2 regions of the Streptomyces sp. NPDC006314 genome follow, and region 2 is predicted to be linked to the other one. Evidence: riboswitches for the same ligand, from Rfam matches in the RefSeq annotation. Region 2 holds a riboswitch; the other holds the start of a gene.
What was found. Region 2 has a riboswitch for guanidine ahead of ABZ079_RS31860 (MBL fold metallo-hydrolase). Riboswitches for the same ligand answer to the same signal wherever they lie in the genome.
Positions count from the first base shown of each region.

Region 1: it holds a riboswitch for guanidine, as region 2 does, so the genes downstream of both, ABZ079_RS22865 (multidrug efflux SMR transporter) here and ABZ079_RS31860 (MBL fold metallo-hydrolase) in region 2, are expected to answer to the same signal.

Region 1 is NZ_JBEXRL010000012.1:137,828-145,613, forward strand. Features, by position in the region: gene ABZ079_RS22860 (transglycosylase domain-containing protein) at 6-3,047, shown strand; gene ABZ079_RS22865 (multidrug efflux SMR transporter) at 3,072-3,392, opposite strand; guanidine-III (ykkC-III) riboswitch at 3,429-3,498, opposite strand; gene ABZ079_RS22870 (co-chaperone GroES) at 3,596-3,955, opposite strand; gene ABZ079_RS22875 (DUF3618 domain-containing protein) at 4,012-4,341, opposite strand; gene bcp (thioredoxin-dependent thiol peroxidase) at 4,435-4,902, shown strand; tRNA gene ABZ079_RS22885 (tRNA-Leu) at 5,106-5,180, shown strand; gene rdgB (RdgB/HAM1 family non-canonical purine NTP pyrophosphatase) at 5,236-5,838, opposite strand; gene ABZ079_RS22895 (SGNH/GDSL hydrolase family protein) at 5,924-7,258, opposite strand; gene ABZ079_RS22900 (DUF445 domain-containing protein) at 7,567-7,786, shown strand, end outside.
Region 2 is NZ_JBEXRL010000024.1:65,106-72,891, forward strand. Features, by position in the region: gene ABZ079_RS31825 (SpoIIE family protein phosphatase) at 1-360, shown strand, start outside; gene ABZ079_RS31830 (hypothetical protein) at 459-1,031, opposite strand; gene ABZ079_RS31835 (hypothetical protein) at 1,138-1,395, opposite strand; gene ABZ079_RS31840 (DUF6400 family protein) at 1,382-1,639, opposite strand; gene ABZ079_RS31845 (TROVE domain-containing protein) at 1,940-3,658, shown strand; gene ABZ079_RS31850 (coagulation factor 5/8 type domain-containing protein) at 3,957-5,750, shown strand; gene ABZ079_RS31855 (hypothetical protein) at 5,788-6,096, opposite strand; guanidine-III (ykkC-III) riboswitch at 6,268-6,335, shown strand; gene ABZ079_RS31860 (MBL fold metallo-hydrolase) at 6,346-7,224, shown strand; gene ABZ079_RS31865 (hypothetical protein) at 7,358-7,549, opposite strand.

The DNA.
Region 1 (7,786 bases), on a different contig from region 2:
CCTCGGTGTCCGGCGGGGCCACGGGCGCCCAGGGCGCCGACGGTGCCGCCAAGCGTCCCGGCGCGGACAAACCGCAGGTCCCGGGGGCGTCGGTCGACTCCGAGAAGCCTCAGTCGGCCGAGAGCACCCAGGTGCTTCGGCGCGTCACGCCGCCGCGGGGAGGCGGGGACAGCCAGGCGTCCGCGCGGCCCGGCGCGCCCGGTCGTCAGGCCCAGCCGGGCAAGGCGGGCGGGCCGGCCCAGGGCGCCGGTGAGACGGGCGCGCCCGAGAGCACGCAGGTCCTCCGGCGCGTCAGCGCGCCGCGCGCGGGCGAGCCGGGCGGTCCCGGCGAGGCGGCCGCGGCCTCCCCGGCGGCGGGGTCGGGCACCACCGGCCGCAAGCCCCGGACGACCGTTCCCCGGCCGGGCGGCCCGAACCGTGCCGCGAAGGCCGCCGGAGCCGCCGGTGCTGCCCGTGTGGCGGGCGCCGCAGGAGCCACTGCTGCCGGCGGGGCGGCCGGTGTTGGTTCCGCCGCTGCTCAGGCCGCCTCTGCCGGGGCCGTAGGCGCGGTCGGCGCGAGCGGCCGTACCGGGTCCGGGGCCAAGGCGGCCCAGCGGAGCTCCGAGCCGGCCACCCGGCAGGACACCACCGCACTCGCCTCCGCCTCGGACGGCTCGAACCCCGGAGGAGGAGGGAAGGGCAAGAAGGCCAAGCGGCCCAAGCGCACCGGCTGGCGGCGGATCATCCCCACCTGGCGCATGGTGCTCGGCACCTTCGTGATCGGGATACTCCTGATCATCGGCCTGTTCTTCATCGGCTACTCGATGGTCAAGATCCCGCCGGCCAACGCCCTCGCGACCAAGCAGAGCAACGTCTACCTCTACGCCGACGGCTCCCAGCTCGCCCGCGACACCCGCGACAGCCAGATCAACCGGGAGAACGTCAGCCTCGCCGATGTCTCCAAGGACGCTCAGCACGCCATCCTGGCCGCCGAAGACCGCGACTTCTACACCGAATCCGCCGTCGACCCGAAGGCCATGCTACGCGCCGCCTGGAACACGGTTACCGGCAAGGGCAAGCAGTCCGGCTCCACGATCACCCAGCAGTACGTGAAGAACTATTACCTCGCCCAGGAACAGACGGTCACCCGCAAGGCCAGGGAGTTCTTCATCTCGATCAAGCTGGACCGCCAGAAGTCCAAGGACGAGATCTTTGAGGGCTACCTCAACACCAGCTACTTCGGCCGCAACGCCTACGGCATCCAGGCCGCTGCCCAGGCCTACTACAGCAGGGACGCCCAGGACCTCGACCCGGCCCGCGCCGCCTACCTCGCCGCGCTCGTCAACGCGCCCAGCGAGTACGACGTCGTCGCCCACCCCGAGAACAAGGCCGTGGCCGTCGCCCGCTGGAACTACGTCCTGGACGGCATGGTGAAGAAGGGCTGGCTCAGCGAGTCCAGGCGCGCCGGCATGAAGTTCCCGATGCCAAAGGAGCAGACGCTCTCCACCGGCATGTCCGGCCAGCGCGGTTACCTCGTGGACGCCGTCAAGCACTACCTGGTCGCGAACCACATCCTCGACTCCGACCAGCTCGAAGCCGGCGGCTACCGCATCACCACCACCATCCAGAAGGACAAGCAGGACGCCTTCGTCAAGGCGGTGAACGACCAGCTGATCTCCAAGCTGGACAAGAAGAACCGCAAGGCCGACAACTACGTCCGGGCCGGCGGCGCCTCCATCGACCCCAAGACCGGCGAGGTCGTCGCGATGTACGGCGGCATCGACTACGTGAAGCAGTACACCAACGGCGCGACCCGCGGTGACTACCAGGTCGGCTCCACGTTCAAGCCGTTCGTGTTCACCTCCGCGGTGCAGAACGGCTCGGCCACCCAGGACGGCCGGACCATCACGCCGAACACCGTCTACGACGGCACCAACCAGCGGCCCGTCCAGGGCTGGACCGGCGGCGCCTACGCCCCGGAGAACGAGGACCAGAAGTCGTACGGGCCGATCACCGTCCGCAAGGCCACCGACCTGTCGGTGAACTCCGTCTACGCGCAGATGGCCGTCGACGTCGGTCCCTCCAAGGTCAAGCAGACCGCGGTCGACCTGGGCATCCCCTCCGGCACCCGGGACCTCTACCCGTCCCCGTCGATCGCGCTCGGCACCGCCAACGCCAGCGTCCTCGACATGACCGAGGCGTACGCGACGCTCGCCAACCACGGCAGGCACGGCACCTACACGATGATCGAGAAGATCACCAAGGGCGGCACGGAGGGAATCAAGCTCCCCCACGAGCCGGTCAAGCAGGCCGTCAGCCGTGAGGCCGCCGACACCACCACCTCCGTGCTGCGGAGCGTCGTCGACAACGGCACCGCCACGGCCGCGCAGGCCGCGGGGCGCCCGGCGGCCGGCAAGACCGGTACCGCCGAGAGCGACAAGGCCGCCTGGTTCGCGGGCTACACCCCCGACCTGGCCACGGTGGTCGCCGTCATGGGCCAGGACCCGGTCACCGCGGCACAGAAGCCGCTGTACTACACCCTCGGCCAGCCCCGCATGAACGGCGGTGGCCCGCCCACCCAGATCTGGGCCCAGTACACGCGCGCGGCGCTGGAGGGCAAGCCGGCCGCCGCCTTCGACCTCCAGCTCCAGCAGGGCGCCGACCGGATCCAGGAGCCCCCCTCCACCGGCACGGCCCAGCCCGGCACGGGCGGTCAGGACAACGGCGGCACCACCTCCGGCGGTCAGGACGACGGCGGGGCGACCGCCACCCCCACCGCCGGCGGTACCACGACGGACGGCGGTACCACGACCGACGGCGGCCCGACGACCGACGGCGGAACCACCTCCGACGGTGGGACCACCACCGACGGCGGTACCACCACCGACGGCGGCCCGACGACCGACGGCGGAACCACGACCGGCGGAGACACGGACACCGGAGGCGATACCACCGAGGGCGGCACGACCGGCGGGGGCACGACGACCGGTGGCGGCACGCCAGGCGGAGGCACCGACGACGGCGGCACCAGTACCGGCACCGTCGAAGGCACCGGCGGCCCGCAGTAGCCGGCAGCAGACGGCAGTGAGACGTCAGTGACCGCTGGTCGCCTTCAGCCCCACCACGGCGACCAGCAGCAGACACACGAAGAACACCCGGGCGGCGGTGACCGGCTCACCCAGCGCGACCATGCCGAGCACCGCCGCACCGGCCGCCCCGATGCCCACCCAGACGCCGTAGGCGGTACCGATGGGCAGAGACTTCGCGGCGGAGGACAGCAGCACCATGCTCGCGACGATGCCGGCACCGGTGAACAGACTCGGGACCAGCCGGGTGAAACCCTCGCTGTACTTCATCCCGATCGACCAGCCGACTTCCAGCAGACCGGCGACGACGAGCAGAACCCAGGCCATGACAGGCACCTCCGGGACGGAACGGCGACTCTTCTCGGTGCGTCGTCTTTGCCTTCGACCCGGTACGGCGCGTCTCGTCGGGCTTTCGAACATAGCAAAAGAACGCCGAAGAGGACCGGTGACGGTGGTCACCGGCCCTCTTCGGCATCGAATCAGAGGTGGATCGGAGAGAGGCCGGGGAACGAGAGGCCCTCGGACAGAAATCAGAGATACAGCCCCGTGGAGTCCTGCGACCCCTCGAAACGGTCCGCGGCGACCGCGTGCAGATCACGCTCACGCATGAGCACGTACGCCACGCCCCGCACCTCGACCTCGGCCCGGTCCTCCGGGTCGAACAGGACGCGATCGCCCGGCTCCACGGTCCGGACGTTCTGGCCGACCGCGACGACCTCGGCCCACGCCAGCCGCCGCCCGACCGCCGCGGTGGCGGGAATCAGGATGCCCCCACCCGACCGCCGCTCACCCTCACCGGTCTCCTGCTTGACCAGAACGCGGTCGTGCAGCATCCGGATGGGCAGCTTGTCGTGATGGGAGGTGCTGTTCTCGTTTCTGTTGGCGCTCACACCCTTGAACCTACCTGCCTTCGTCCCGCCTGTACGTGCCCGGGTCGCCGCCCGGCTCAGTCCTTGCGCCGCCGGGACCCCAGGGCGAGCAGCCCCACGACCCCCACGACGACCAGCGCGACCGGAACGACCCGCTCCAGCCGGGGCGCGCCCTCCTCGTCCACGAACCGCGCCCGCACCTCGGTCACGGCTCGATTGACCTGCACATACGCTCGCCCCACGGTGTGATCGATGTTCGCGACCACCTTGGCCTTCGTGTCCCCGACGATCGTCTTGGGGTGCACCCGCACCCCGATCTCGTCGAGCGTCTCGGCCAGCACTTCACGGCGGCGCCTGATGTCCGCCTCGATCTGCGCCGGGGTTCTGGTGTCCGACGTGTCCGCCACCGTACGGCCTCCGAAGTCTCCTGATGCTGTTCCGGACAGTCTGTCAGCTCATGGCCGCACCGCACCGCAAGGCCCCCCGGTTACGCTGGCCCGATGAGCGAGCGACTCCAGCCGGGGGATATGGCCCCCGCCTTCACCCTCCCCGACGCCGACGGCAACGAGGTCTCCCTGTCGGACCACAAGGGCCGCAAGGTCATCGTCTACTTCTACCCCGCCGCCCTCACTCCAGGCTGCACCAAGCAGGCCTGCGACTTCACGGACAGCCTCTCCCTGCTGGCCGGCGCCGGCTACGAGGTCATCGGCATCTCCCCGGACAAGCCGGAGAAGCTCGCGAAGTTCCGCGAGAAGGAGTCCCTGAAGGTCACCCTGCTCGCCGACCCCGACAAGAAGGTCCTGGAGGCGTACGGCGCCTTCGGTGAGAAGAAGCTCTACGGCAAGACGGTCGTCGGCGTCATCCGCTCGACGGTGATCGTGGACGAGGACGGCAAGGTCGAACGCGCCCTCTACAACGTCAAGGCCACCGGCCATGTGGCCAAGATCATCAAGGATCTGGGCATCTGAGTCCCCGAGGGGACTCTCCGCCGCCTGGCGGCCCGCACCGGGACGACCCCGATGCGGGCCGTTCCCCGTTCCGGAATTCCGTGCGGGGGCTCGATGGCTCAAGGGGGCGATCGCTGTGCCCGAACTGCCCCGCGCTCATCAGTACATGGTGCAGAGGAGGTCGACGAGCGCCGCGTATGGACCAGTAGAGTATGCACGGCTGAGGGCCCGTACCCCAGCTGGCAAGAGGGCGCCGGTTTAGGTCCGGTGTGTCGTGGGTTCGAGTCCCACCGGGCCCACCCGGAAAGTGGCCCCGCATCTCGGATCCAAGGGTGCGGGGCCGTCCCGTAACGCTCAGCCGAGCAGTTCCCGCACCACCGGTACCAGCGCCCGGAACGCCTTCCCCCGGTGGCTGATCGCGTTCTTCTCCTCCGGGGTCAGTTCGGCGCACGTGCGGGTCCCGCCCTCCGGCTGGAGGATCGGGTCGTAGCCGAAGCCGTTCGTGCCGGCGGGCTCGTGGCGCAGGACCCCTTGGAGCCGGCCCTCCACCACCCGTTCCGTGCCGTCAGGCAGGGCCAGGGCGGCCGCGCACGCGAAGTGGGCGCCGCGGTGTTCCTCCGCGATGTCGGAGAGCTGGGCGAGGAGCAGGTCGAGATTGGCCTTGTCGTCGCCGTGCCGGCCGGCCCAGCGGGCGGAGAAGATGCCGGGGGCGCCGTTCAGGACGTCGACGCAGAGACCGGAGTCGTCGGCGACCGCCGGGAGGCCCGTCGCCCGGGCGAGTGCGTGGGCCTTCAGGAGGGCGTTCTCGGCGAAGGTGACGCCGGTCTCCCTGACGTCGGGGACGTCGGGGTAGGCGTCGGCACCGATCAGCTCGTGCGGCAGGCCTGCCTCGGCGAGGATCGCCCTCAGTTCGGTGATCTTTCCGGCGTTGCGGGTGGCGAGGATCAAGCGGGTCATGCGGCCAGTATTCCTGGCCGCCGGGGGCCGGGGGTTTCCGGCCGCCCGTCCCGGCGGTTCCTGGCGGGCCCGGAGCCCGCGTGGGCTACAGCCGAGCCTGACCCGCGCCCTCGAGCGTGCTCAGGTCGAAGATCGCGGCCATCTTGGCGTAGCCCAGGTCGCTGGGGTGCAGATGGTCGCCGGAGTCGTACTCGGGGCGCAGACGGCGAGGGTCGTGGGGGTCGCGGAGCGCCTTGTCGAAGTCGGCGACCGCGTCGTACACGCGGCCGGCCCGGATCTGCGCGTTGACCTGCTGCCGTACCGCCTCGCGGGCCGGGGTCCAGCCGCGGTGGCCCTCGAAGGGCATCAGGGTGGCGCCGACGGCCCTCAGGCCGCGGGCGTGGGCCTGGCGGACGAGGGTGCGCAGGCCGCCGGTGATGCGATTCGGGTCGGCGAGCCTGGGGTTGCGCAGGATGTCGTTGATGCCGAGGTCGATGATGACGACCTTGGCGTTGGTGCGGGAGAGCGCGTCGCGGCCGAAGCGGCCGAGGCCGCTCTGGTTCTCGGCGGGCCGGCCGAGGCCGTCGGCGAGGACCTGGTTGCCGCTGATGCCCTCGTTCACGACGCTGTAGCGCGGCAGCCGCTGCCCGCTTTCGAGGGCGCCGCGCAGCCGGCCGGTGAGGATGTCCGGCCAGCGGCGGTTGGCACCGATGGTGGAGGTGACGCCGTCGGTGAGGGAGTCGCCGAAGGCGACGACGGTGCCGTCGGCCTCGTTGCTGAGGACGTCCAGGGCCGTCAGATAGCGCCAGTACAGGGTGTGTTGGGTGTACGGGGCGCCGGTGGAGTCCTCGGTGCGGTCACCGGCGGCGACGTAGGAGACCTGCCGTGCGCGCGGGTGGTAGGTGACCGGGCCGGACGGGGTGGGGGAGTAGGTGGTGACCAGTACGTCGCTGTCGCGCGGAACGGCCACGCGTACGGCGTCACTGACGGCCTGTCCGCCGGCGGGGATGACGACGCCGGTGCTGCCGTCGAAGGTGAGGCGCCGCATCGTTCTCGCGTCGGCGGCGGCGGTGCCGTCGCCCGCCGAGAGGGCGAGGGAGGCGTGTGTGATGGTCAGCGGTGACTGGCCGTAGAGATTGGACAGTGTGATGCGGGCACTCGTACCGCCGGTGCCGGCGTGGACGACGTTGCGGACCGAGCGGCCCGCCATGCCGTCGGCCTCGGTGCCGGGCTCGCCGCCGACGGGGGCGGTGGACCAGGAGCCGACCCAGGTGCCGGTGGAGGCGGGTGCGGCGGAGGACTCGCGGTGGGGGCGGTTGTCGGCGAGGTTGCCGCGGGGGGTGCCGTCGTCGGCCGCCACGGTGGCGTAGAGGGCGACGGACAGTGCGATGACGAGTGCGGCGAGCGTGCCCAGCACCGCATAACCATGACGCTTGGTCACGCTGGTTGTGTTCTCCTCGGGAGATGGGAGCCCGAGGCTCCGATCCGATGAGCCCATGATGCGTCATGGGCTTGGGGGGCCTGACAGGGCCCTGCCCAAAAACCCCCTTCCAGACAGACGCCGGGAACTCGCGTTCTGTTCCAGGAGTCGGTCAGGAAGGGACAATTGTGTGCGGGATCACCGAACGGGTGGAGCTGATGGAACCTACCGAGACGGGAACACCGGGGACGGGAACACCGGAGACGGGAGTACCGGGGACGGCAGCACCGGGGAGGGGAGCACCGGCGCGGGTGACGTCGTACCGGACCATGACGGCGTTCACCCCGGCGGACGAGGAGCGCCAGGCCGGCGTGCGGCGCATGAAGCTCACGGCGACCGGGATGCTGCTGTTCGTGGCGGTGGTCTACGTCCTGGCCCAGCTGGCCGCCCACGAGGGCGCCGGGGCGTGGGCGGGCTATGTGGCCGCGGCCGCCGAGGCGGGCATGGTGGGCGCGCTGGCGGACTGGTTCGCGGTCACGGCGCTCTTCC
Region 2 (7,786 bases):
GTACCCGCCGACCCCCGGGCGGTGCACGAGGCACGCGACAAGGCCGCGTCCCAGGTGGCCGCGTGGGGACTGGAGGACGTCGCCTTCACCACCGAGTTGATCGTGAGCGAACTGGTCACCAACGCGATCACGCATGCCTGCGGACCGATCAGTCTTCGCCTGGTCCATGAACGGGCCCTCATCTGCGAGGTGTCGGACACCAGCAACACCTCTCCCCATATGCGCCGTGCCCACAGCACCGACGAGGGAGGACGCGGCCTGTTCCTGGTCGCGCAGGTCGCCCAGCGCTGGGGCACCCGGTACACCGCCTCGGGCAAGACCATCTGGGCGGAGCAGCAGCTGCCCGGCGCTCCCCGCTGAGAATCCCGCACGCGACGGCCGCCGGCCACGAAGGCGGACCGGAGCGGCGGTGGAGGGAACGGGGCGCGAACACGGGTTGCCGAGTCCGCCCGGGCTCGTCAGGAATCACCTGTCGTGTGGCCCGCGTCCGTCACCCGGCGGGCCGACGCCTCTGCCCGGCCGGCCTGGGCCAGCAGGTGGCCTCGTCTGCGGGGCCACCACATCAGGTCGGCCAGGCAGAGCACGACCACCAGCCAGGAAACGAGGGTCTCGCGGGTGGAGCCCGTAAGCGTGTCGTACACGGCGAGAGCGACCGCGAGCACGGTGACGAGCAGGACAACCCAGCGGCGCAGCCGGTCCTCCTCGGCACACCGGCGCAGGGCGTCGGCGTACTCGGCGACGGAGGGCGCCAGCCGCGGATCCGCGATGGCCTCGCCTCGCCGGGTGGCGTGTACGACGGCCGCGCGGTCGGCGGCGTTCATGTGCTTGGCCGCGGGCCAGGCCCTGCCCATGCGGCGCGCCACCCGCGTCCCGTAGAGGAGGCTCAGCACCACGAGAACCACTACGGCGCCGAGCCATGACCCCGACTCGACGAGAACGAAAGCCCCGAAGAAGACGCCGGCGGCGAGGCCGGCGCCCAGAGCCCGGCTCACCGGCCCCCGCTGCCACAGGGGGCCCGGAACGAGAATCACCCGTCCACGGTGACCATCACCCATCAGGGACGCAACCACCACACCGGCACGTCGACCCGAGTACACGCGCACGGCGGACCGGCGCGTACACGAGCGGGGTGTCTGTTCACTGTGGCCGCAGGCCGCTGGTCGTACGTGTCCAGGGGGTGCGGGTGGCACCGAAGCCCGTTTCGTGGTCCCAGATGTGGGTGCACGAGGGGCACTGCAGGTGGAGGATGCTGCCGGTGTTGGCGAGCAGGTAGCGCCAGTGGTCCGAGCACCTGCGACGCTGTTCGCAGGTGGGGCATCCCCGGTGGTCCTCACAGCGCGGGCAGGTCACCCAGGCGCGGCGCCCGATGTCCGCCTGGGGGTCAAGCGGAAGCACGGCCGTTCCCGCGTTGCGGAAGGACACCGGCCGAGACGAGGGCGTCGTACAGCCGCTGCTGTTCCTTGTCTAGACCGGAGTACAGCAGGTCGTACGCCGCCTCCTCGCGGCGCAGCGTTTCGACGGGATCCCAGTCGGGGCCGAGTGCCTCCATGACGTGGGATCGCCGGACCATCTCATGGCTGGTGAGATCGACGGCGAAGTCGACCGGCTCGGCAGGCGGGGTGCGGTCATGCAGGGACATGGGAGCGAACTTAGGTACGCCTTCCCGGCCACGACAAGAGCAGGTGGGGCACATCACAGCAGACCGGGGCAGGTCGGCGGCGTACTGCGGATCGCTCTGGCACCCCGGGAAACAAATCAGGTGCTCGGGCGAGAGGCAGGCGGGTAGCGTCCCTCGTGACGTCTTCCGATGCGCCGTGCCCCGGTTACTTCCTGTCGACGAACTCACACCGGGGCTCTCTTCATCTCGGAAGACGTCACTCACACGTCGCTTTCTCACCTCTTCGTCCGTTCGTCGCGCCCTTCAGGGGGATTTCTCTGCATGACCCGGTTCAACCGCCAGCGAGCCAAGGCCGAAGCCAGGGTCGAGATTCAGGCCGAGGTACCCGGGTTGACCACGGGGGGGGCGACCTCGCCGCTCTCCACGTACGGGCGGTGGGTCCATCCCGCGGGGCGGACACCGGCCGTGCCCTCCGCCGTGTTCGTCAACCACGAGGGTGGCGCCGGGTACGCGCGGCCGCCGAGGGAGGAGCTGTTCCTGCTCGCCGTCAGCAACATGGTCGGGCAGGAGAGCTACTACGAGAGCGCCCGCTCACGAGACGAGCGGTACTCGGGGCTCGTGCGGCGGCTCGCCGTCAGTGACCCGGCGTGGACCCTTGGGCTGCTCCGCTGGTTGCGCACGGAGGCGCACATGCGGACCGTTTCCGTGGTCGGCGCGGCCGAGTTCGTGCGCGCCCGGGTGGAGGCCCAGGCGCCGGGGTTCTCGCGGCAGGCGGTCGACGCGGTGCTGCAACGGGCCGACGAGCCCGGCGAGTTGCTCGGCTACTGGACCCCGCGGTACGGCCGCCGGCTTCCGCAACCCCTCAAGCGCGGTGTCGCCGATGCCGTACGACGGCTCTACACCGGCCGCGCGCTCCTGAAGTACGACACAGGGTCCCGGGGATTCCGCTTCGGTGACGTGCTCCGGCTGACACATCCCGCTCCCGCTGCGGACCGGCCCTGGCAGGGTGAGCTGTTCCGGTACGCCCTGGATCGGCGGTATCGGAGCCACCTTGCCCTGCCGCCCGCCGGTGATCCTCTTCTCAGCGCCCATCACGCCCTCATGGGCGTCCCCGCGGACGAGCGGTACGCCCTGGTCACCTCGGCCGGCGGGGCCGAGCGGCTCTCCGCGGCCGGGATGACGTGGGAATCCGTGGCCGGATGGCTTCAGCGGCCCCTCGACGCCACCGTCTGGGAGGCCCTGATCCCCTCCATGGGCCCCATGGCACTCGTCCGCAACCTGCGCAACTTCGACTTCGCCGGCGTCAGCGACCGCGTCGCAGCCGATGTCGCCCGCCGGATCTCCGACCCGGACGAGGTACGCCGCTCCCGCCAGTTCCCCTTCCGCTACCTCGCCGCCCACCGCAACGCGCCCTCACCGCGCTGGCACGACGCCCTGGAGACGGCTCTCCGGCACTCACTCTCCCACGTGCCCGAACTGCCCGGCCGCACCCTCGTGCTGGTCGACCGGTCCGGGTCCATGTTCGACATGCCCAGCGCCCGTACCCAGCTCAACCGCGCCGACTCCGCCGCCGTTTTCGGCACCGCCCTCGCCCTCCGCGCCGAGCGGGCCGACCTCGTTGAATACGGCACCGGGAGCCAGGTCGTCGATCTCACGCCCGGCGAGTCCGTCCTGCGTGCGGTGGACCGGTTCCACGACCTCGGCGGCACCTACACCGCGGCGGCCGTCCGGCGGCACTACCGGCAGCACGACCGCGTCGTCATCGTCACCGACGAACAAGCTCACCGGTCGTCCGCCGTCGACCCGTTCATCGCCGTTCCCCGGCGCGTCCCCGTCTACACCTGGAATCTCGCCGGCTACTCCTACGGCCACACCGCCACCGGACGCCACCGCCACACCTTCGGCGGCCTCAGCGACGCCGCCTTCCGTCTCATCCCCCTCCTTGAATCCGGTCTGGACGCGGCATGGCCCTGGGACGCCGACGCACGCCTCGTGGGCGGAGGTGACCAGCACGCCCGAGAGGATCTTCGATCTCCGTGACATGGGGGCTCTTCGACGGGAGGGGAGGGGAGGTCGTACGGAGCCGGGAGAGCGCTCTCCCACCGCTGGAGTGTTGGGGCGGCGACGGGAGGGTGTCAAGGGAGACGACCGAAGAATCAGGGAGGTCCTTCGCTCACTTCTCGAAGGCACGAGCAACGATGTGACGGTTATTCAGGCGGAGCATATGGAAATTCGGTCGTAACCCTTGACGCATCGTTCACGCCAATGAAGCATCCAACGGCGAGAGAGCGCTCCCCCACCCCCACTTCGTTCATTTCCTGAACAAGGAGAGCCGCGTATGCCTCCCTCCTCCCCCACCTCCCCTTCCTCACCGTCCCTCGGCCGCCGGGCCGTCATCGCTGCCGCGGCGGCCGCGGTGCCCGTGCTGGCCGGTGTGGCCACGCCCGCCAGGGCGGCCGGCTCATCACGCACGGCCCCCCGCGCCCTGCACGGCGGGGGCGACCTCGGCCCGAACGTGCTTGTGTTCGACCCCTCCACGCCCGGCATCCAGGCCCGACTGGACCGGGTCTTCCAGCAGCAGGAGTCGGCCCAGTTCGGCACCGGTCGCTACGCCCTGCTGTTCAAGCCCGGCACGTACAACGGCCTGAACGCCCAGATCGGCTTCTACACCTCCATCGCGGGCCTCGGGCTGTCTCCAGACGACACGACGATCAACGGTGACGTCACGGTCGACGCGGGCTGGTTCAACGGCAACGCCACGCAGAACTTCTGGCGTTCGGCGGAGAACCTGGCCCTGGCCCCCGCGAACGGCACCAACCGGTGGGCGGTGGCCCAGGCGGCACCCTTCCGTCGTATGCACGTCCGGGGCGGGCTCGATCTCGCCCCGTCGGGGTACGGTTGGGCGAGCGGCGGCTACATCGCGGACAGCCGGATCGACGGTCAGGTCGGGCCCTACTCGCAGCAGCAGTGGTACACCCGCGACAGCGTCATCGGCAGCTGGCTCAACGGCGTGTGGAACATGGTGTTCTCCGGCGTCCAGGGCGCCCCGGCGCAGAGCTTCCCCAACCCGCCGTACACCACGCTCGACACCACTCCCGTCTCCCGTGAGAAGCCGTTCCTGTACGTCAGCGGCAGCGAGTTCCGTGTCTTCCTGCCGGAGAAGCGGACGAACGCCCGCGGGGTGACGTGGGGCAGCGGCACACCGAGGGGCACGTCCCTGCCGCTGTCGCAGTTCTACGTCGCGAAGCCGGGCGTCAGCGCGGCCACCCTCAACCAGGCGCTCGCGCAGGGACTTCACCTGCTGCTGACGCCGGGCATCTACCACGTCGACCAGCCGATCCAGATCAACCGCGCCAACACCGTGGTGCTGGGCCTGGGGTACGCGACGCTCGTGCCCGCCGACGGGAGCACGGTGCTGAAGGTCGCCGACGTCGACGGCGTACGGCTCGCCGGCTTCCTCATAGACGCCGGACCGGTCAACTCCGCAACGCTGCTGGAGGTGGGCCCGGCCGGCGCGGCGAAGGACCACTCCGCCAACCCGACGACGGTGCAGGACGTCTTCGTGCGCATCGGTGGCGCGGGTGCCGGCAAGGCGACCACGAGCATGGTGATCAACAGCCGGCACACCATCATCGACCACACCTGGTTGTGGCGCGCCGACCACGGCACGGGTGTCGGCTGGGACACCAACCGCGCCGACTACGGAGTCGTAATCAACGGCGACGACGTGCTCTGCACCGGCCTGTTCGTGGAGCACTTCAACAAGTACGACGTGCAGTGGTACGGCCAGCGGGGCCGCACGGTCTTCTTCCAGAACGAGAAGGCGTACGACGCCCCGAACCAGGCCGCCGTCCAGAACGGCTCGGTCAAGGGCTACGCGGCCTACAAGGTCGGCGACAACGTCACCACGCACGAGGGCTGGGGCCTGGGCAGCTACTGCTACTACAACGTCGACCCGTCGATCGTGCAGCACCACGGCTTCGCCGCGCCGAACCGCCCGGGCGTGAAGTTCCACGACCTGCTGGTCGTCTCGCTCGGCGGCAACGGCCAGTACGAACACGTGATCAACGAGACGGGTGCGCCGACTTCGGGAACGTCCACGGCTCCGTCCACGGTGGTGTCGTACCCCTGAGACCGGTGTCGCAGGTGCCGCCCAGGGTCCTTCGGCGTCAGACGCGGTGCCCCTGAGCCGCCAGCCACCTGTGCACGCGTTCCTTGTCCGCCGGCGTGATGCGAGTCGGGCCGCCGATCTGCGGTCCCTCGTCGTCGTTGAAGCCGGTGTCGGTGACCCGTGCCGTCACCCACGTGGCCAGATCCTGCGCGGCGTCCCCGGACAGCGAACCGCTCTGCCAGCCCGCCCGGGCCTGACGGGCGGCGCTGGGATCATGGCGTTCCGTCTCATCCAGCCAGACGGGCACCAGCCGGTCGACGACCTGCCGATCGGACTGGGAGGTTTCCTGCCGCTCATGTGCTGTCATGCCGGGCCGGGTTTCCCTAAGGCGACGGGCGACACCTGGGCGGCCTGACCGCCGGCGCGGTCCGCCGGGGGCCGCTGTCGCCCTTGCCACCAGGGATGACCCGCCTCCGCCTGCGGATCCGGAGGGACCGAGGAGCCTCCGGGGAACTCCAGGCAGCGTGGTAGCGTCCCGCCGGAGGCGCGGACGTGCCTGCCCCGGACGAGATGTGCGCCGTACCCGGCCCGCCAAGACGACGCACGTGGAGGCATCGTGGGTACCGGCACGCAGCCGATCGACTTCACCGGCACCGCTCCCCTCGCGCGCCCTCTGGACGTCAGGTGGATCCACGGCTCGCCGTCGGCGAAGCACAACACCGACCCGGACATCCAGGTCCACGCCTACGACGAGCACACCTTCATCCTGCGGCAGAACATGGCCGTCCACTACGAGGCGCCCTTTCTGTTCCTGCTGTGCGGCAACCAGCGGGCCGTACTGATCGACACCGGCGCCACCGGGTCGCCCGGGTTCTTCCCCCTGCGCCGGGTCGTCGACGGACTCCTCGCGGACTGGCTCGCCCGGCATCCCCGGGAGGGCTACGAACTGCTCGTGCTGCACACCCACGGACACGGCGACCACATCGCGGGCGACGGCCAGTTCGCGGGCCGCCCCGGCACCACGGTGGTGGGGGCCGACCTCGCCACCGCGTGGCCGTACTTCGGGTTCGACACGGACCCGGACGCCGTCGCCACCGTCGACCTCGGCGGACGAGTGCTGGAGTGCCTGGCCACGCCGGGCCACCATGAGGCGGCCGTGACCTACTACGACCCGGCCACCGGCTTCCTGCTCACCGGCGACAGCGTCTATCCCGGCCGGCTCTACATCCAGGACCTCGCCGCCTTCACCCGCAGCATCGAGCGCCTGATCGAGTTCGCCGACCGCCGGCCGGTCACCCATGTGCTGGGCTGCCACATCGAGATGACCACCGAGCCGGGCGTGGACTACCCGGTCCGCACCACCTACCAGCCTGACGAGCCCCCGCTCCAGCTGACCCCCGCCCACCTGCGCCGGATCCGGGACGCCCTCACCGAACTCGACGACGACCTCACCAGGCACGCCTGCTCCGACTTCGTGCTCTGCCCGCACACCTGAGCGGTCCGTCAGCCATCGGGGTGTGTGCTCTTCGCGGGTGGTGCACTCGGCGCCGACGGCGTGCCGGTCGACAGGGAGATCAGAGCCAGCAGGAGAGCCGACAGCACAAGCGACGCGGGACCTCTGTGACCGATCACCTCTCAAGGATCTGCATGCCGGAGTCATCGCGCTCTCGACAGCCGATGTCTCGGGTTCGCAGACTCAGCGTGATCGCGGCGCCGACACCGCCGAGGCCGAGGGCCAGTGCGGCCTCGCCCCAGCCGCCCGTCGGCGGCGAGGCGGCCCGGCCGATGGCGGCGATGGCGGCGATGGCCAAGGCGACCACGGCGATGCAGACGAGGATCGGACGTTTTCCCCAGCTCGGTCAGAGGCCGGGGCACCGGTCGGCGGCGGGCCCGCCGCAGAGCGTGGACCACCCATGCCGATCCTTCTGCGGGGACCATGATCCTGCATCTGGGCGCCGGTCGTCCCGCGGCCGTTCCGGCTGCCCCGTCGTCAGAGCACGGCGTCGCACATCGGCCACGGACCCCGGAGGTCAGACGGTGGCCTGCGCACGGACCGG